3 regions of the Cobetia sp. L2A1 genome follow, and region 2 is predicted to be linked to each of the others. Evidence: predicted binding sites of a transcription regulator. Region 2 holds the regulator's gene; each other region holds the start of a gene.

Region 1 (6,815 bases), 580 kb from region 2:
GCGCCTCGGGGTTAGCCAGTTCACGCCCTTGCACGAGACTGATCATTTCGTTGATCACGGCATCCGCCGGACCGACGATCGGCACATCAGCGCGCACAGTCTTGGAGACCGAGCTTGGGTCGATGTCGACGTGAATGATCTTGGCGGTCGGGCAGAACTTCGAGGTGTTGTTGGTCACGCGGTCATCAAAACGTGCGCCGATACAGATGATCAGATCCGTATGGTGCATGGCATTGTTCGACTCGTAGGAGCCGTGCATGCCAGGCCAACCCAGACACTGACGATCACCCTGCGGATAGGCACCGATGCCCATCAACGAGGTGGTGATCGGGAAGCCGAGACGACGGACCAGATCAGTCAACGCCTCACAGGCACGCCCGGAGACAACGCCACCGCCCGTGAAGAACAGCGGGCGACGCGCCTTGAGCATCAGCTCAACCGCTTTCTTGATCTGACCACTATGACCACGAGTCACCGGACTATAGGAGCGCATGCGTACCTTTTTCGGGTAGCTGTACTCATAGCGCTCGGTCGGCGCCGTCATGTCCTTAGGTATATCGATCACGACCGGGCCAGGGCGGCCACTGGCAGCCAGATAGAAGGCCTTCTTAATGACGCCCGGAATTTCGCTCGGATGTCTGATCGAGAAGCTGTGCTTCACGATGGGGCGAGTCACACCGACGATATCAGTTTCCTGGAAGGCATCCTCACCGATCAGATGGCTGGCGACCTGTCCGCACAGCACCACCATCGGAATCGAATCCATATAGGCCGTTGCGATACCGGTCACGGCATTGGTCGCACCGGGACCAGAGGTCACCAGTACCACGCCAGGCTTGCCGGAGGCACGTGCGTAGCCATCAGCCGCATGGGTAGCAGCCTGCTCATGACGGACCAGGATGTGCTGAACCTTGTCCTGACGGAACAGGGCGTCATAGATATGCAGCGCCGCTCCCCCGGGATAGCCGTAAATATATTCCACGCCCTCATCGTGTAGGGCACGGGCGATCATGTCAGCGCCAGAAAGCAATTCCACTTGATTATTCTCCCCTGGAGGTCTCGAGTGCGTCCGGCGGCAATACGCAAGCCGGATCGAGTGCGACCTGAATGTCGCTGCCGTGTTGTCACGGCACCTGATGCCAAACCCTGGCGTCTGAGGCCCGGTTAGGGCCTGCACTCTTGTCACATCGGTTGGATGCGGTCGGGGCTGATGGCCGATCGGTACGGTTGGCGTACCCGGATCGGCATATCCTTCGACAGGCGGGCAGAGACTCAGCGTCTGCCCTCAACGCGGTACTTCGAGGGTCGCTCGAAAGGCCGCGCCCGCAATCAGGAATGGTCAAGAGTCCAACAGCCACAGGGGACTGTCAACTGCACCTTACGCCAGTTTGCGTCGCTTGCGCCAAAAGCCGCGCCAAAGATGCAGAATGTCGCCACATACATGCGCAAAGCATCTTGATTTGCCATTAATTCGCAATTTTCTGCGGCGCCTATTTCATCCTGATACATACCTGATTATCGGTTTGCGCTCGAAGTACGGAAACGACAACGCCCCGCGGCCTGCTGGACATTGCTGCCAGCCCGTCACGAGGCGTCGATTACTGCACTCTTTCACTGCACTCTTTCAGCGTCCCAACGCGAGAGACCTACGTCAGCCCCCTGCATGAGAGATATCTCACGCAGATCCTAGCGCGTGAAAGTCAACTCACCTTCTGATACATCGACGTGGATCACATCACCCGGCACAAAATCACCGGCCAGCAGTGAATGTGCCAACGGGTTCTCGATACGACTCTGGATCGCGCGCTTGAGCGGACGCGCCCCATAGACGGGGTCAAAACCTGCCTTGGCCAGCAGCGTCATCGCGGCATCGGTGATCTCAAAGCCAAGTTCACGTTCGGCCAATCGGGCTTTCAGTCGCTCAAGCTGAATACCTGCAATCGAGGCGATCTGGGCCTGTCCGAGCGCATGGAACACCACCACCTCGTCGATACGGTTGATCAGCTCGGGACGGAAATGGTTACCGACCACCTCCATTACCGCGGCTTTCATGTCGTCATACTGGAAGGCGGCTTTATCAGCAGCTTCGCTTTCTGTTTCGCCTTGCACAGCGCCATTGAGGCCACTCATGCGCTGGATCATCTCTGACCCCAGATTCGAGGTCATCACGATCACGGTGTTACGGAAGTCGACGGTACGGCCCTGACCGTCCGTCAGGCGGCCATCTTCCAGCACCTGCAGCAGGATGTTGAACACGTCTGGATGCGCCTTCTCGACCTCGTCGAGCAGCAACACCGAGTAAGGCTTGCGACGCACGGCTTCAGTCAGATAACCACCTTCTTCATAGCCGACATAGCCGGGAGGTGCACCGATCAAGCGTGCCACGGAATGCTTTTCCATGAACTCTGACATATCGATGCGCACCATGGCCTCTTCGGTATCGAACAGGAAGTTGGCCAGCGACTTGCAGAGCTCCGTCTTGCCGACCCCGGTCGGGCCGAGGAACAGGAAGGAGCCATTGGGACGATTCGGATCCGATAGCCCAGCACGTGAACGACGTACTGCATTGGCCACCGCGATCACCGCTTCATCCTGGCCGATCACCTTCTCGTGCAGCGCCTCTTCCATGCGCAGCAGCTTGTCGCGCTCGCCCTCGAGCATCTTGGAAACAGGGATGCCTGTCCAACGTGACACGACCTCGGCGATCTCTTCTTCGGTGACATTGGAGCGCAGCAGTACATGATTCGAGGTGTCCGCCTCATTCTCACCGGCCTCCTTGATCTGCTTCTCGAGGCCAGGAATAACGCCATATTGCAACTCGGACATGCGGCTGAGATCACCTGCCCGCCGTGCCTGCTCGAGGTCAATACGCGCTTGCTCAAGCTCAGCCTTGAACTGGGCCGCACCCTGAATGCTGGCTTTCTCGGCCTTCCAGACCTCGTCAAGATCCGCGTATTCCCGTTCGAGCTCTTCAATCTGACCTTCCAGCGTTTCAAGACGCTTGCGGGTCGCTTCGTCAGTTTCTTTCTTGAGCGCCTCGCGCTCCATCTTGAACTGAATCAAACGACGATCGAGGCGGTCCATCTCTTCCGGCTTGGAGTCCAGCTCCATTCGAATGCGTGACGCTGCCTCATCGATAAGATCAATCGCTTTATCGGGTAGCTGACGATCGGTGATGTAGCGCGAGGACAGCCTCGCTGCAGCGATGATGGCGCTATCGGTGATATCGACACCGTGATGCACTTCATAGCGCTCTTTCAAGCCGCGCAGAATGGCAACGGTGTCTTCTTCACTGGGCTGATCGACCTGCACCTTCTGGAAGCGGCGCTCCAGCGCGGCGTCTTTCTCGATGTACTGGCGATACTCATTCAACGTGGTGGCGCCGACACAGTGCAACTCACCGCGCGCCAGGGCGGGCTTGAGCATGTTGCCGGCATCCATCGCGCCTTCCGCCTTGCCCGCGCCGACCATGGTATGCAGCTCATCGATGAACAGGATGACCTGGCCTTCCTCCTGCGACAGCTCCTTGAGCACCGACTTGAGGCGCTCCTCAAACTCACCGCGGAATTTGGCACCCGCCAAGAGCGAGCCCATATCCAGTGACAGCACACGCTTGTTCTTGAGGCCTTCCGGCACTTCACCATTGACGATACGACTGGCCAGCCCTTCGACGATGGCCGTCTTGCCGACACCTGGCTCGCCGATCAGTACCGGATTATTCTTGGTACGACGTTGTAGTACCTGAATCGTGCGTCGAATTTCCTCGTCACGCCCGATGACGGGGTCGAGCTTGCCTTCCCGCGCACGCTCGGTCAGATCCATGGTGTACTTGTTGAGCGCTTCGCGATTGTTTTCCGCGTCTGCATCTCCCACGGCCTCACCACCACGCAAGGCATCAATCGCTGCTGCCAGTGCTGGCTTCTTGACACCCGAAGAGGTGAACAGCTTGCCAAGATCCCCGCCCAACTCCAGCGCTGCCAGCAACGCGAGCTCAGAGGCAATGAACTGGTCACCGCGTTTCTGGGCTTCGCGGTCTGCCAGATTGAGCAGTTTGCCGAGCGCTTGAGAAGGCGCGACATTACCGTCGAATTGCGAGACGGTAGGCAGGTCATCCAGCTGACGCCGCAGACCGCTCATCAAGCTGGTGGCATCACCGCCCGACTTGTTGACTAGCGCCTTGAGACCTCCGTCACGGTCCTCCAGCAATGCCAGCAACAGATGCTGAGGATGAATCTCGTTATGGCCACGACCCACCGCAAGGGACTGGGCATCGGACAGTGCGTTTTGCAGCTTGCTGGTCAACTTGTCCATACGCATGGTGCTTCTCCTGAGAGTCATTGCGGTACTCCTTTTCTCAGGAGCTTCGCCTGTAACAATTCGTATCTGACCCTCAAGATGGGGGCTGACTTGCGGCTTTCAAGGGAGCATGGCTACGCGGTGTGCGGCACCGCAGCATATATGCCACATTCCCTGACCTGGATCAGATATTCAGCGTTTCTCTTGAACAGTCCTGGCGAGCCTTTCTGCCAAAAGTTACTCAAAAAAAACGCCCCGCCCGCCTGAAAAAATTCAGGCGGGCGGGGCGTTTTTTTTGAGCGATGCTGTTCAGCGCAGCCAGATCACCGTGGCCAAACGTCCCGTCACACCATCATCACGACGATGGGAATAGAAACGCGGTTCCGAGGCAGTACAGAAATGTCCGCCACTGATATGGCCAACGCCGGCGCGCTCGAGCCGCAAGCGTGCCAGCTTGTAGAGGTCACACATGTAGTGACCTAACCGGTAGGGGCTGGATTCAAAGGCATCTTCTGCCTCAGCCTGATCGGCCACGAAAGCTTCGCGGACCTCAGGGCCCACCTCGAACTGTGCATTGGAAATCGCCGGCCCCAGCCAGGCCATCAGCTCGCCGGGGTCTTCCCCGAGACGCGCGACCGTGGCCTCAAGCACACCCTCTACCAATCCACGCCAGCCAGCATGTGCCACGCCGACGCGCGTACCCTGACGATCGCAGAACAACACCGGCAAGCAATCTGCCGTCATCACGACACAGGCTTGGCCCGTGCCGGTACTGACACAGGCATCTGCACGCGGTGATGCGACAGTAGCCGCAGCCTCACCGCCATGACAGACCTCAAAGGCATCCACGACCTGAGTGCCATGCACCTGATCCAGCCAGGCCAACGGGCGATCATCATCGACTTCTGCTGCCAGTAACTCTCGTACCCGCGCCACCATCGTCGGGTCATCACCGACATGCAGTGCAGAATTGAAACCGGCAAACGGCCCCTGACTGGGGCCACTTTCGCGCGTGGTGACAAAGGCCTGCACCGGGCTGGGTGCGGGCCAATCCGGTAGAATCAGGGTCGGGCGCTGGCTGTCGTGCATGTCATCTCCTTGGCGCCAGCGCAGGCCGATCGCCATTCTTGCTCGACCGACACGGTGCCAGCAGTCACTCAGCGGGCGATGTCTTCCTTGAGATAATCGATCAATACCAGCATGTCGCCCGGCATCTCGGCACGGAATTCCACTTCCTTGCCGGTGATCGGGTGAATGAAGGCAAGACGACGTGCATGCAGCGCCTGACGCGGGAACTGACGCAGCAGCTCCTTCAGTGGATCACTGGCACCCGGCGGCAACTTGAAACGGCCACCGTAGACCGGATCACCGACCAGCGGATAACGCTGATGTGCCATATGGACGCGAATCTGATGCGTACGCCCCGTCTCCAGCTTGCAGCGGACATGGGTATGACCACGGAAACGCTCAACCACGCGATAGTGCGTGATCGCCAGCTTGCCACTGTGCGTGACCGCCTGACGCTTGCGATCCTTGGGATGGCGACCGATCGGGGCATCCACGGTACCGCCAGCCGTCATCACACCGGTCACGACTGCATCGTATTCACGCGACACGGTACGTGCCTGCAACTGCTCGGCCAGCTCAGTCTGTGCCGTCAGCGACTTGGCGACCACCATCAACCCACTGGTGTCCTTGTCGAGACGATGCACGATACCGGCTCGCGGCAGCATGGAATTGCCCGGGCAGTGGTGCAAGATGGCGTTCAGCAAGGTGCCATCATGATTACCAGCTCCGGGATGCACGACCATGCCGTGATCCTTGTTGATGACCAATACATCATCATCTTCGAAGACGATCTCGAACTCGATATCCTCAGGACCGTGACTGACTTCTTCCTCAAGCTCGGCGTTCAGGGACAGGCGTTCACCGCCATATACCTTCTCGCGAGGCTTTACGGCAGCGCCGTCGAGGGTCAACACACCGGTCTTTATCCAGTGTTTGAGGCGCTCACGGGAGTAGTCGGAGAAGATCTCGGCACAGGCTTGATCGAAGCGCATGCCAATCATCGTTTCCGGAATCCGCTCTTCGCGGTTAATGGTGTCTGCCATATTGCTCTCTGAGGCCGTTTCGCAGGAAAGGGCCTTTGCTTTATAGTAAGTGCGGATCGGCGGATTCTAGCATGCCCGCCATGGATTGCCCGAGATGAGGAAACCGATGCGCGCCCTTCCCTTGACTGCCCTCGCCCTGGCCAGCACTTTGCTGGCTGGCTGCGCGACCTCCGAGCCGGCACCGGATCTCCAGGAACAGGAGCTGTATCGTCAGGCTCAGGTTTCCCTGGATACCAGTCGCTTCAATTCAGCCGTTCAGCAACTCGAAGCCCTGGATACCCGCTTCCCGTTCGGCAGCTATGCCGAACAGTCGCAGCTGGAACTGATCTACGCCTATTATCAGGTCGACAACTGGGAAGCGGCACGCGCCGCGGCCAGCCGCTTCATTCGCCTGCACCCCGATCACCC
Region 2 (6,815 bases):
GGTGAACTGGCTTGCGCAGGGTTCGCCGATGACGGGGCCTACGCCGTTGCCCGCGTCACTGGCGCCGCGCCTTGCAGAGGCCGAGGCTTTCCTCAACGGTGATAGCCTCAAGCAACGCCTGATGAACCGCTATATCTATGAACATCTCTTCCTGACGCACCTGTACTTTCCGGGTGTCGATGGTCCTGATGGTCGTCCGATCTTCTTCGAGCTGGTGCGCTCCAGTACGCCGCCCGGCGAACCGCTGCAGCGGATTTCCACCCGTCGTCCTTACGATGCGCCTTATACCGCCTATCCCGGCGATGCCCGTCTGACCATGCCGCATGATGACGCTGGCCGTCCGCGCGTCTATTACCGCCTGTGGCAAGAACGTAGTACGGTGCTGGCCAAGAATCATCTGCCTTATGCGATGACCAAGGCGCGCCTGGACCGCTGGCAGTCGTTGTTCCTCAGTCCGCAATACACCGTCGATGACCTTCCGGATTATGATCTCAAGACGGCTTCCAATCCCTTTCTGACCTTTGAGGCGATTCCCGCTGAATCACGTTATCGCTTCATGCTTGATGAAGCCCATAACACCATCATGGGCTTCATCAAGGGGCCAGTGTGTCGCGGACAGATTGCGGTAGATGTGATCAATGATCATTTCTGGGTCGGTTTCACGGATCCGACACTGTTCAGTCGGCCTGAAGTCGAACGCACGCTGGCGCGAGAAGGCAAGAACCTTAGCCTGCCCGCAGCGCAGAGCAGCAATGCACTACCCATCAGCTCCTGGATCAAGTTCGAGGGCAAGCAGAGCGCTTACCTCAAGGCCAAGCAGGCACTGATGACCAAGGCCTACGACGACGGCAATCTGCACCTGGATACGCAGATGATGTGGGATGGTAGCGGCTGGAAGGACGGGCCGGGCAAGGGGCACAATCCCAATGCGGCCTTGACGATTTACCGTCACTTCGACAATGCCGCAGTGATGAAAGGGTTAGTCGGTGGCACGCCGAAAACGGCGTGGATCATCGATTACCCGATGCTGGAGCGGATACATTATCTGCTGGTGGCAGGCTTTGATGTCTACGGCAACCTGGGCCATCAGTTGATCACGCGACTGTACATGGACTTTCTGCGCATGGAAGGCGAGAACAACTTTCTGGCGCTGCTGCCGGCCGGCGAGCGTCAGGCGGTGCACGATAGCTGGTATCGCGATGTGGGCTCCGGATTGGAGGGGTTGTTGTTCAAGAAGCCGCCACAGTTCGATGCCCCCAGTGGCATCGTCTGGACGCCAGAAGAGCTCTCGTCACCGGAGCAGGCTCGGTTGGGGCTGATGACGCGCATGCACCAGCGCTTGGCACCCGAACTTGAGGAAGGAAGAAACTTGAGCAACGTCAAGGACACGGCCGTGCGTCACGAGCTTGAAGCCCTGAGCTATGTGCGAGGCTTCGCGGCCAGCTTGATGCCAGAAGTCACGATCATCGCGCTTGATAGTGGTGATGGTGGTCGTCCGCAGCTCTTCAGTATCTTGCGCAATTCGGCACATGCCAATATCACCAGCTTGTTCGATGAGGCTGCCAATCGGCGTCCGAAGGAAGATAGTCTGGATGTGCTGCGCGGTGTGGCGGGAGATTATCCGAACGCCTTCTGGCATTTGACGCCCGATATGCTGGATGGCTTGGCTGAACGTGTCGCTGCACTCAGGGATGAAGATGATTATCGTGCGTTGATGGCAGATGTCGGTGTGCGGCGGACTGATCCGCGCTTCTGGGAGTTCTCGGATAGTGTGTTGCGAGCCAATTATGCGGATCGTCCAGTAGAAGCAGGATTGTTGGATTACAACCGATTGCAGAACCGCTAGTCAGTGATAACGCCACTCGCCTGCGGTGAGTGGCAAGCCTGCCAGACACGCCGAAGCCCGCCACGATATCGCGGCGGGCTTCGGCGTTTACAGCGACTCTCCATCCTGTCGCAAGACAAGGGGGTCGCAGTTCAGCGTCCACCCTGACACTCGCCTTCAGCTAGCTCGATCAAGCCATCCAGATGCAGTATGTGGACCTCGCGCGCCTGTATATCCACCAGCCCCTGAACCTGGAAGCGAGTCAGGATACGGCTGACCGTCTCCACTGCCAGGCCCAGATAGCTGCCAATGTCAGCACGTGCCATCGAGAGGCGAAAGCTATACGGCGAATAGCCACGGCGGCGGAAGCGCTGTGAGAGATTGACCAGAAAACTGGCCAGTCGCTCATCAGCTGTCTTGCGTGATAACAGCAGCATCATGCGGCGATCTTCGCGCAATTCCTTGCTCAGACTCTTGAATATCTGAGTGCGTAGCTCAGGGATCTGTTCGGAGAGCGCATTGAGACGATCAAAGGGGATCTCACACACAGTGGTGGTTTCCAGTGCTACGGCGGTCCCGGGGTAGTAGTTGCTATCGATGGCATCGAGACCTGCAAGCTCGCTAGGCAGATAGAAACCGGTGAGCTGCTCCGCACCGCTATTCTCAGTAGTGATTTGTTTCAAACTGCCCGAGCGCACCGTGAAAACGCAGTCGAAGGCTTCGCCCTGAGTAAATAGAGTTTCCCCCTTTCTGAGTGGCGCACGTCTGCGAATGATGGCATCAAACTGATCAATGGCTTCCATGTTCAATGCCAGTGGTAGGCACAGCGAACTGAGTGAGCAGGTCTGGCAGCGGGCTTCATGCGCGCGTAGCCGATGCGTTGCCATTGCGTTGGCCGTCATGGTGACTCTCCTGGGGCATATCGTCGAAACCCGTGGGGGCGAGCTTCTGGGGGGACGTTCGAGCACAGCACGTTGAGGCGGATTCCGTTCCCGTTCCTCTCTGAATTCGCGGTCCCCGAGCGGGATGGTCGCTAATTCGATGCGGTGAATTCTGCTATTATATTAGTTTTGTCTTATCTTGTCGTGCCGTAGGTGTTGGTCGATATTCACGATTCTAGGCGTATTGGCAGGACAATGAGCAAGCTGCGACGCCCTGTCTCAGATACCACCCTACGCTCATTAGCCCGTACTTATTAGCCTGTACCCAATAGCTTCGAGAGTGCGGTGAGTAGAGTGATCAGGAATAGCAGGCTCCAGAGGCGTGGAAGTGGCATGTCTGGCTGACGCACGTCATTGATATGATGTTCTTCTGGTGGTCCATCTCCCTCAGGGTCGCTGGCATTTCTCTGGCTCCACGCTTGGCAGCTGAATAGCAGCAAGGCACACAGCGTGAGGCTGCCAAAGCCAATTACGCACATCCAGAGATTCCAGAATAGGGGGAGGTCAGTGCCTCCGAGCAGGTTCATGGCATATCTCCTGTCTGTTGCGCGTTTTCGGCCTTTCCTGACGTTACCAACGCTGTCTGGGATGCCGCGGAGTTCAGAGAGGGATGGTTCAGGTAAGCGAGCAGAGCGGTGATTTCTGCCACACCGCGTACCTTGCTGGGCGCTGCGAGAATTTCGTCATCACGGTAGGGCACCCCCAGTGCCTGCAATGCACGCATGCGGGCTTCAGTGATCTGCCCCGTCAGTGCTCGTTCGAATAACCAGGGATAAGCGGGCATCGATGAGTCTGACACCTTGGCTCGAGGGGAATGCAGGTGAACTCGCTGCCATGCGTCGTCATGCTGTGTCGGCAGGCGGCTCAAGTCTGGTCCGCGCCTCACGCTACCCCACAACGAAGGGCGGTCGAACACGAGATTGCTGGATGTTTGAGTCACGCCATAGCGCGCATGATCACCGGGCAGGTCGCGCACCATTCGTGTGTGACAGTGCTGACAGCCCTCGCGACGGTAGATCTCGCGCCCTTCCAGTGCGAGTGCATCCAGTGGCTTCAGTCCCTCGGAGGGAGGAGCAAGTGCCGTCTGAAAGCCCAGTGGTAGTAGCTGAGCCAGTGCACCAAGACTCAGCGTTATCAGACACAGTGCCGTCATCAATCCGGCGTGACGTTCAAGCAGCACATGTCTCATGCGAGACGCCCTCCACGTGACAGCTCTCGATCCTCTGAAGCGCTAGCCAGTGCCTGCGTGACATTGGCGGCCATCAACAACATGCCGATCATCCAGCAGCTAAGGCCCGCCAAGGTGATCAGCATCGGAGTGCGCGCCGTCGCCAGTATCTCGCCAAGGGCATATTGCGGACTGCCATCCGCGGCCAGCGCATGCCACATCGCACCTTGCAACAACGTAGTCGCCCAGCTGGCGCTGACGCACAGCAAAGTACCCACGATGGCCAGGCTCGCATGCACAATGATCAGGCGAGCTGAGAGCATGGGGCGCGGCAGAGAATGGCGCAGAAGGAAGTAGAGCATTGCCACCGATGTCATCGCCACAACACCCAGGGTGCCGGCCGGTGAGAGGCTGCCAGCAGCACTGAAGGTCAAGGCATTGAGTGGCGCAATCGACAGCAGAACCTGCTCCAGCACCGCGAGTGCATAAAACACGAGCGCCGCAGCCATCAAGCACAATAATGGGTCACGTCGTAGTGACTGCCAGCCCCCTTTCAGCGTCAGTAGGCCATTGACGCTGAGAGCCAGCCCCGGGGCCAGCAGTACGATGCCCATTGCCATGCCTAGCGTTTGGCTCCATTGGGGTAGGGCGCTGGCGTAGAGCAACGGTGCACCCCCCCATGTGGTCAGCAGTATCAGGCTCCAGAAACCGATGATGGCTAGTCGGTGAGAATGTAGCGGCCGCTGCGCCTGTGACGGCAGGGCGTGATACAGCATGCCGATAAAGCCTAGGGCGAACATGCCGCCGGGCAATGCGCCGACCAGCCAGCGTTGCAACATGGCATCCAGGCTGCCGGCATATAGCGGCATCGCCAACATGAGACTGATGGGTTTGGCTAATGAGGAAAGGCTGTGCTGCAGTAACACCACCAGCAGGCAACCAATAAAGAACCAGCAAGCCACGGGAAGGCGACGGATGCTGCGCTGTTCCAGTGTGGTGAAAAATACCCAGGCCACTGCAACCCAGACGAGTGTCATCAGCACGTCAGCCGGCCATGGATATTCGGCCATGAGATGTCCTGAGGAGAAGCCGCCCATCAACGACAGGCTGCCCACCACGATGCCACTCTGCCAGCCTAGTAAAGTGAAGCGCACCAGTATGGGCGTGCAAAGTGCATGCTGAGCTGTTTGCTTGGCAATGTGATAAAGGCTGGCGATCAATGCCGATCCACCAAGGCCATAGAGCAACAGATGCGTCTGCAGCGGTGCGAGGCGGCCGTAGCTCAACCACGCCAGTTGAGGGCCGAGGGTTGGCCACAGCCAGACGGCACACAGCCAGACGGCAAGGCAGAGGCTGAGCAAGCCCCAGAGTATGGCCATGATCGCAAACTGTCGGATCACCTTGTGGTGGGAGAGCGAAGCATCAGGTGCTGTACTCATGTCAAAGCCTCATCAAGCGATGAACCAAGATACATCGCTGGCGGTGGCACATATCACGCGAGACGATAATGTCTGAATATAACGTCTCTCTTTTCTTGCCGCGTGCCCAGGGAAGTCTCGGTTGGCTGTCAGTCGGTTGTCACACGCCGCCCCGGATTTACAGGAGTACACCGCTTGCCCCCTGTCACTTCATCATCGGACGTAGATCGAGATGCGTCCAATACGACTGAGGTTCCGCTACCTTATGCACAGGAAGGTTTCTGCCCCGCGTTGCTCGAGGATGTCGCGAACGAGATGGCCGCTCGGCTTGCGTTGTCAGAGGCCGAACTGATTGAGCGTGGCCCGTGGCGAGGCTGGATAGCCCTGCTGGGGCCACTGGAAATTCATGGCAGCCCTCGACGAGCCATCTTGCTGCATGCTCACGGCGCCGGTGCCGGTCGCGAAACGAATTTTCATCAGCAGTTCGGTGCTGCCTGTGCCTGCGAGGGGATGGCGTGGCTAGCGTTCGATTTCGGTTACCTCGTGCAGATGCGTCGTGAAGGCAAGCGCCGCCCGCCACCGCGTATGCCGGGCCTGATTGATGAGATGGCACAGTGGTGTGAGGCGCTCGTGCCGTGTCTGGCAGTGTTGGAGCACGTGCCACTGCTGGTCGGCGGAAAATCGATGGGCAGTCGTGTGGCCTCGCATTTGATGCAGTCATTGGCAGGTTCAATGCCGGGGAGATGCCTTGTGCGCTCGCCGATTGGCTGGTATGCACTGGGGTATCCCTTCCATCCCATGGGCAAGCCTGAAAAGCTGCGTGTTGCGCACCTGCCGGAGCTCGAGGCGCCAGGACTTGTCTGTCAGGGCACGCGGGATCCCTTCGGGACGCAGGAAGAGGTGCGAGGTTATTCGTTGTCCGAGCGAATCACGCTGCATTGGTTGCCAGACGGTGAGCACGATTTCAAACCTCGGCGTACAAGTGGCGAGACGCAGGCGAGATTAATTGCCTCGGCAGCGAATGCACTCGCTCATCACCCAGCGCTGGGGTAAAACCTGTCAATAGCCGAGAGGTAGACTTATTCTCGATGACGACAGTGTAATGTCAGAAATATGACGTAACGCTGATGGCTACTGGCCTACAGAGCGTCAAGTCTGGAAATTCCAGTCTTATCAATACTCTGTCACAAGGTGTTCGTGGAAGTGCCCGCAAAAAAAGTATTGACTCATGGGGCGGTTTCCGTAGAATGCAGCGCCAACGAGACACGGGTGGTTAGCTCAGTTGGTAGAGCACCAGCCTTACAAGCTGGGGGTCACTGGTTCGAACCCAGTACCACCCACCATTTGAAAAAAGTTATTGCCTATCAAGGCGTTACTTGATTAAATGGCCTGGTTCGTTAGCAGAAGCAAGCGATTGTCGTGGACTGGTAGTTCAGTTGGTTAGAATGCCGGCCTGTCACGCC
Region 3 (6,815 bases), 960 kb from region 2:
GGATACGCGGTGATGAGGCCGGCAGCTTCCAGTTCTCCATAGGCGCGAATGACACTGTTGAGCCCAAGTCCTGATTGCGCGGCTTGCTGGCGCAGAGAGGGGAGTTGCTGGCCTGCTATCACGCTACCGCGATGAATCTGGTGTCTGAGATCCTCTGCCAGCTGCTGGTAGCGTGGCAGCGGGCGGGGGTGGGCGTTGTCACTCATTGTCATCTGTACCCATTGAATAACCTGTTATCTGTATCTTGTATCCCCCATGAGGTTCGCTGCAAGCTGTTGTCACTGAGCTGTCATCAGCCACGGGTCACCTGTCGGTGGTTCGCCATCGCCTGCCCAAGAGAGTCTGTGTCATGTGGATGCCATTATCGTTCGTGTTTCTCTTTGCTACCGGCTTCATCGCGGCGCGTTTTGGTACCCTGGATGCTGAACCCTTCACTTTGCTTCTCGTGCGCAGTCTGTTGGTATTGCCAGTCCTGGGGGTGATTCTGCTGCTGCGTCGCCAGCCGCGTCAGTGGGGACGGCGCAAGGATCGCCTGTCTCAGATGGGGATCGGCATGCTGCTGCATGGTGCCTATCTCGGAGGCGTGTTTGCCGCGGTCAAGGCGGGCCTGCCTGCCGGTCTGACAGCACTATTGGTGAGCCTGCATCCATTGATCACGGCAGCGCTGTCGCTTCCTCTATTTGGCGTGCGCCTTGGGGCAAAGCAGTGGGCAGGACTTGCCTGTGGCGCCATTGGAGTCTGTCTGGTGCTGGGCGCTGGCTTGCTGGAAGACACCGGTGCTCAGGCGCTCGACTGGCCATTGATCGGTCTCGTCTGGTGCCTGATCGCGCTGATTGGCGTCTCCAGCTCTACGCTGTGGCAGAAGCGTGTCAGCGGCAAGATGGGGTTGGTCGAAGGACTGATCTTTCAGTATCTCGGTGCAGGCGGTGTCTTTGTGGTCGCCGCGAGCAGCGTCGGCAGCTTTGCCTTTGATCCGACGCCGCGTCTGTTGCTGACGATCGCCTGGCTGGTCATTGCCATCTCGGTAGGGGCCATCTGGCTGTTGATGCTGATGCTGGAGCGCGGAGAGGCGCATCAGGTGGCACGTACCTTCTTCCTGGTACCGCCGTGTGCCGCCTTGATGGCATGGTGGCTCTTCGATGAGCAGTGGACACCACTGATGGTGGCGGGTGCGGCATTGGTGGTCGCAGGGCTGGCGTTGGATCGCCCGCGATTGGCCAAGCCAGTCGTGCCCGCGGCTTCAGCTCGCTAGAGGTTGCAAGGCTGAGCACTGAGAATGCAGGGCTTCATCCAGTGCTCTGCGTGAATGACACCCATGACAAGACGCCCCGTTGGCCTTTTTCGAGGCTGACGGGGCGTCTTCACTTCCATGCTCAATACGTTGATATGGGCCGCTCGGCTGTCAGCGAAGAGGTCCCTGTCGATGCCAACGCGATCAGAAGCGGTAGCTGATGCCTGCCATGGTCACGATGGGATCAATCTCGACCTTGTCATGAATGCTGCCCGCGACCGTGACATCGGAATCGATATCCAGGTACCAGACGGCGACGTTGGCTGCCCAGTGGTCGTTGATCACCAGATCTGCGCCAATCTGTGCGGCGCCTCCCCAGCTGTCATCCATCTCAAGACTGGTGCCATCATCCAGCGTCTCATCGGAGAAGTGGGTGTAGTTGATGCCAGCACCGATGTAAGGCTGGATACGTGAATCACGCCCGCCCAATGGATAGTACTGAAGGGTCAGCGTCGGCGGCAGGTGATCGACGGAACCCGCTTTTTCGCCATTCAGCGAGATGTCGTGATCAAAATCCTGGGCGGCCAGCAGCTCGATACCGAGGGTGTCAGTGAAGCGATAGCCCAGGGTGAAGGCAAAGGCACTGTCATCACCGACGTCGACATCTGCGCCGATGGCGTCGATGCTACCGTTGTCGCTTTTCGGGGAAACCTTGGCAATCCCCGCGCGTGTCCAGAATTGACCGGCACCGTAGTTCAGTGAATCGGTGCGATGACCATCAGCGACTGCTGGAACGGCAGCCAGTGAGGTCATGCCCGCCATGGCGGCAATGAGCACCAGGCGTGTCACGCGGGAAGCGTGGTTGGCACGTAGGTCAATGAGATTGGCGTGGGCCAGATGGAGAGGGGTGCTGACTGACATGATTCGCTCCCGAACGACGGACGAGTATAAGAAGAGTCGTCAGTCTAGAAGCTAAGAGATACAAAAAATTGATCTAGAGCAATGGTTTACGCGTGTCTACGGCAAGACCGGCATGCGTTTGATGCAGATCAATTTTCGTATGCTATGCCATGATGCAGGCGAAAAGTCTCGTCTGCTTGCCAAAACCGTCGATACGCACATGCGAAAACGCCGCAGACCTGTAAGGTCTGCGGCGTTTCTACGAGAGCTAAATAGGATTTGACGGATCAACCGTCTAGCGTATTTCCCTCTCGCGGCTCCAGGTACGTGAAGATGTACTTAGAAGCGGTAGGTCACACCAGCACCAACAGTGACCGGATCCAGCTCGGTGTCATTGACATCCTGGCCGTTGATCTTGGTGTCAGCCTTGACGTCGGCATAACGAGCGAAGCCGTTGACTGCCCAAGACTCGTTGACGTTCAGGTCAACACCCAGCTCGGCAGCAGCACCGTAGCTGTCGTCGATGTCCATGCTCTGGCCGTAGGCAGATTCGCTGGAGAAGTGGGTGTAGTTCAAGCCAGCACCAGCGTACGGCTGGACGCGGGCATCAGTACCGCCCAGCGGGTAGTACTGAAGCATCAGGTTGATCGGCATCTGGCTGAAGTTGCCGGCGCCATCTTCGAATTCAGTGCTGAATTCTTCAGTGGACTGCAGGGCGACTGCCAGCTTGTCGTGGAACATGTAACCCACGGAGCCAGCGAAACCAGATTCGTCCTTGGCAACAAGGCCGTTGCCGTTGTTGGACTTGCCGTCAACCTTGGCAACGCCGCCGCGCAGGAAGATGTCACCCTTGCCGTAGGCCATTGCAGATTGTGCGCCTGCCATCATGGTGCCGGCGATAACAGTAGCGGTCAGGATCTTGATAGCGTTCATGTGTAATTCTCCTAGAAGCATGAGCCTCGTGGGCTTCCTGTCAGCAGAGCCTCGCTACCGTATGGCCTTGGCCGGGTACTCTGCGTGGCTGCGTCGATCAGGGGACGAGACGAACTATAAGAAACACTGTTCTGTTTGGCAAGCATTTTTTTAGAACAATGTTTGAAAACATTTATAGCGTCTTGTTAGCAGACGTTAACAAGTATTTCAGTAAACGTGAATGTCTTTTGTTCGAGACGTCGAGTGGCGCCATTGGGCGACATTCAGGTTAATGTTACTGACAGGTTTATAAGACCTTGGTCTCAAGGCGTCTGTCGTGTGAGCGCATACTACTCAGTGTGTGCTCACATCACCAGTGTGTTGGTTCAGCGACGCTTGCGCTGTCCACGTATTTCAAGTTGTGACAGCCAGCGATCAACCTCAGTCGACTTGGGGGAGCTGTCGCAATAGATGGCCAGAAATTGACGCCAATCGTCTTGCTGCCAGCAAGTGAGGCGGCGCCACAGCACATAGAGGTCACGCAGACATTCGTGACGGCGCAGCACGAAGCGCCGCGTTTTCTCAAGATCAATGATGACAGCGTCCATCTGTTGCCGGGCGTCAGTGAAGGTATCCGGGCGGTTGAGGAATAGATGTTTTGGAAACAGGCAGCCATGCATCATGCCGGCCTGGTGTATCTGGCGGACCAGACGGGCGCTGGCTGTGATGACTTGTCTTCGATACTCATCGTCAAGCTCTGGCCACCGGACATGCCATGAGTCGAGATCGTCGCGGTTGGTCAGGTCAAAGGTGATCAGGATGGCGCGCCAGTGCTTGCCCTGTTTGCGCTCGCCGTACCATCCCGCCTCAACCGAAGGGATTCCCAGGGAGTGATAGCGGCGAATGGCGCGCCATTCACGCGAAAAGGTGGGTTCTCCCAGTGGGCGTACTACGCTACGTGCCAAGTGGTTGGTCTGCCGCTTGAGATATAGTCGGTGACGCTGCCCCTTTTCATCCTCCAGTGTCAGTAGCGAGACAGTCGAGACACCGCCACGTTCCCGGTTGGGGATATCGACGTTCTCGGCGGCCACTTGCCAGAGATGTTCGAAGCTATTGAGTTCATGGCGCGCCAATAACTTGGCAAGCTCAGATTCACAGTAATCGGCGTGCCCGCGCGGTGGATTCGCGCTGGGGCTGAGAGCAGGAAGTTGAGTCATGGGTAGTATTCACAAGCCAGGAAGACAATGTGTTGGAGGGGTAGCATTCCCTGCGCTCCTCCAACAATGAAGCGCCATCATAGTTAGCCTGCTGGAGAAGGGGTAGTCAGCGCCAGGGCAAAGTTGAGTTGCTGGGCAGGTAAAACCTGCAAGTGAGTGTGGTCGATGGTCGCAGTAGTGACGTATATGCGCATGTATGCATGTGATATTCATGACGATAATGATCAGCTGTCATGCGACGTATGGCGTAGTGGGGCTGACGAGGGGGGGCATGTGCACATCACACTGCGACAACCTGCCATCTGGAGCACAGCGTGGGAGTGTTGAAAATAGCGCCCAAGGTTCTAGCACCTGTGTGCTTGCCGGCGAGAGACGGGCCTGATGTGACTTTCCCGTCTGCGGTGGCAAGTGCATGTAGTGACGGCAGTTTGACCGTCCGCCTTATCGCAAAGGGGTAAGACATGATCTCCGATACTGTTGTGGAGCTGTCGCGGTTCCAGTTTGGCATGACCGTGCTCTATCACTTCCTGTTCGTACCACTGACCATCGGCATGGCCTTCCTTCTGGCCATCATGGAATCCCTGTATGTCATGACCGGCAAGCAGGTCTACCAGGACATGACCAAGTTCTGGGGCAAGCTGTTCGGCATCAACTTTGCTCTTGGCGTGGCCACGGGTCTGACGATGGAATTCCAGTTCGGAACCAACTGGGCCTATTACTCGCATTATGTGGGTGACATCTTCGGTGCGCCGCTGGCGATCGAGGGGCTGGTCGCCTTCTTCCTGGAATCCACCTTCGTTGGCCTGTTCTTCTTCGGGTGGGACCGACTGACCAAGCATCAGCACCTGATGGTGACCTGGTTGGTGGCCTTTGGCTCCAACTTCTCTGCGTTGTGGATCTTGATTGCCAACGGCTGGATGCAGAATCCGGTCGGTGCGGAATTCAATTTCGAAACCATGCGTATGGAGCTGACCAGCTTTTCTGAGGTGGTTTTCAATCCGGTCGCACAGGCCAAGTTCGTGCACACCGTATCAGCGGGCTATGTGACTGGCGCCATGTTCGTGCTCGGCATCAGTGCTTTCTATCTGCTGAAAGGGCGTGATCTCGGCTTTGCCAAGCGCAGCTTCGCCATCGCCGCCGCCTTTGGTCTCTTCTCGGTCGCATCCGTCATCGTGCTGGGGGATGAGTCCGGTTACGAGGTCGGTGATGTCCAGAAGGCCAAGATGGCGGCCATCGAAGCGATGTGGGAGACCGAGCCTGCGCCAGCTTCCTTCACGCTGATTGGTCTGCCCAATGAGGAGACTCAGCACACGGACTACGGCATTCATATCCCGTACTTGATGGGATTGATTGGCACACGCTCACTGGATACTGAAATTCCGGGCATCAAGGAGCTCAAGGCCGAGCACCGTGTGCGTATCGTCAATGGCATGAAAGCCTACGATCTACTCGATCAGCTGCGTGGTGGTCAGGATGATATCGTGACCCGCAAGGCCTTCGATGCCGTCAAGGATGATCTGGGTTACGGCATGTTGCTCAAGCGTTACGTCGAGACACCATCTGATGCGACACCTGAGATGATTGACAAGGCAACTGATGACTCCATTCCGTCTGTCGCCCCGATGTTCTTCTCGTTCCGCATCATGGTGGCGTGTGGCATGGCCATGCTGTTGATCTTCATCGGCGCCGTCTGGATGACTGCCAAGCAACGCTTTGACGTGCGGCCGTTCCTGTGGATCTGCCTGCTGTCCATTCCGTTGCCGTTCATTGCCGTGGAAACTGGCTGGTTCGTGGCAGAGTTTGGTCGTCAGCCGTGGGCGGTCGGGGAAATCCTGCCCACCTTCATGGCGGCCTCCAGTCTGGAAGAGTCTGACCTGTGGTGGTCCATTGGTGGCTTCATCGTCTTCTATAGCGTGTTCTTCGTGATCGAGATGTGGCTGATGTTCCACTTCGCACGCAAGGGACCCTCTTCACTGCATACCGGCCGCTATCACTTCGAGCGCGATGCCGTTGCTGCTGATGATGGCATGTCGCTCAATCCGTCGCTGTCATTCAAGGAGTAAGGAACCATGTGGGATTATGAAATCCTCAAGCTGTTCTGGTGGGTGGCGGTTGGCCTGTTGTTGATCGGCTTTGTCATCACCGATGGCATGGACATGGGCGCGGCGATGATGATGCCGTTGGTCAGCCGCAGTGACAGCGAACGTCGTGTGGTTATCAATACCCTCGCACCGCACTGGGACGGCAATCAGGTCTGGTTGGTGACAGCCATCGGGGCGGTGTTTGCCGTCTGGCCGGTGGTGTATGGCGCCGTGTTCTCCAGCTTCTACTTCGCGATGCTGACCATTCTGTTCTCACTGTTCTTCCGCCCGCTGGGCTTTGATTATCGCTCCAAACTCGAGAACACCCAGTGGCGTGCCTGGTGGGACCGCGGCATTGTCGCCGGGAGTCTGATTCCGACTGCGTTCTTCGGGCTTATCTTCGGTAACTTGCTGCAGGGTATTCCGCTGGAAGTCGATCAGTACATGCGCGCCAGCTATGCCGGAAGTTATCTG

Evidence for each region. The regulator FNR, encoded in region 2, switches genes on or off when oxygen is low (the NO sensors DNR and NnrR bind a similar motif). The targets are predictions, from matches to a motif close to TTGATNTANATCAA.
Region 1: the regulator FNR is predicted to act here: its motif matches at 4,471-4,484, upstream of clpB (ATP-dependent chaperone ClpB).
Region 3: the regulator FNR is predicted to act here: its motif matches at 2,271-2,284, upstream of GQR90_RS05505 (OmpW/AlkL family protein).

What each region holds. Positions count from the first base shown of each region.
Region 1 is NZ_CP047025.1:3,850,101-3,856,915, forward strand. Features, by position in the region: gene GQR90_RS16320 (acetolactate synthase 3 large subunit) at 1-1,036, opposite strand, end outside; gene clpB (ATP-dependent chaperone ClpB) at 1,687-4,317, opposite strand; gene pgeF (peptidoglycan editing factor PgeF) at 4,606-5,385, opposite strand; gene rluD (23S rRNA pseudouridine(1911/1915/1917) synthase RluD) at 5,454-6,407, opposite strand; gene GQR90_RS16340 (outer membrane protein assembly factor BamD) at 6,514-6,815, shown strand, end outside.
Region 2 is NZ_CP047025.1:311,534-318,348, forward strand. Features, by position in the region: gene GQR90_RS01435 (fatty acid cis/trans isomerase) at 1-1,846, shown strand, start outside; gene fnr (fumarate/nitrate reduction transcriptional regulator Fnr) at 1,978-2,727, opposite strand; gene GQR90_RS01445 (hypothetical protein) at 3,021-3,293, opposite strand; gene GQR90_RS01450 (cbb3-type cytochrome c oxidase subunit II) at 3,290-3,955, opposite strand; gene GQR90_RS01455 (cbb3-type cytochrome c oxidase subunit I) at 3,952-5,373, opposite strand; gene GQR90_RS01460 (alpha/beta family hydrolase) at 5,548-6,405, shown strand; tRNA gene GQR90_RS01465 (tRNA-Val) at 6,620-6,695, shown strand; tRNA gene GQR90_RS01470 (tRNA-Asp) at 6,774-6,815, shown strand, end outside.
Region 3 is NZ_CP047025.1:1,271,690-1,278,504, forward strand. Features, by position in the region: gene GQR90_RS05495 (aminotransferase-like domain-containing protein) at 1-206, opposite strand, end outside; gene GQR90_RS05500 (DMT family transporter) at 350-1,252, shown strand; gene GQR90_RS05505 (OmpW/AlkL family protein) at 1,436-2,044, opposite strand; gene GQR90_RS05510 (OmpW/AlkL family protein) at 2,471-3,064, opposite strand; gene GQR90_RS05515 (lipopolysaccharide kinase InaA family protein) at 3,430-4,260, opposite strand; gene GQR90_RS05520 (cytochrome ubiquinol oxidase subunit I) at 4,722-6,323, shown strand; gene cydB (cytochrome d ubiquinol oxidase subunit II) at 6,330-6,815, shown strand, end outside.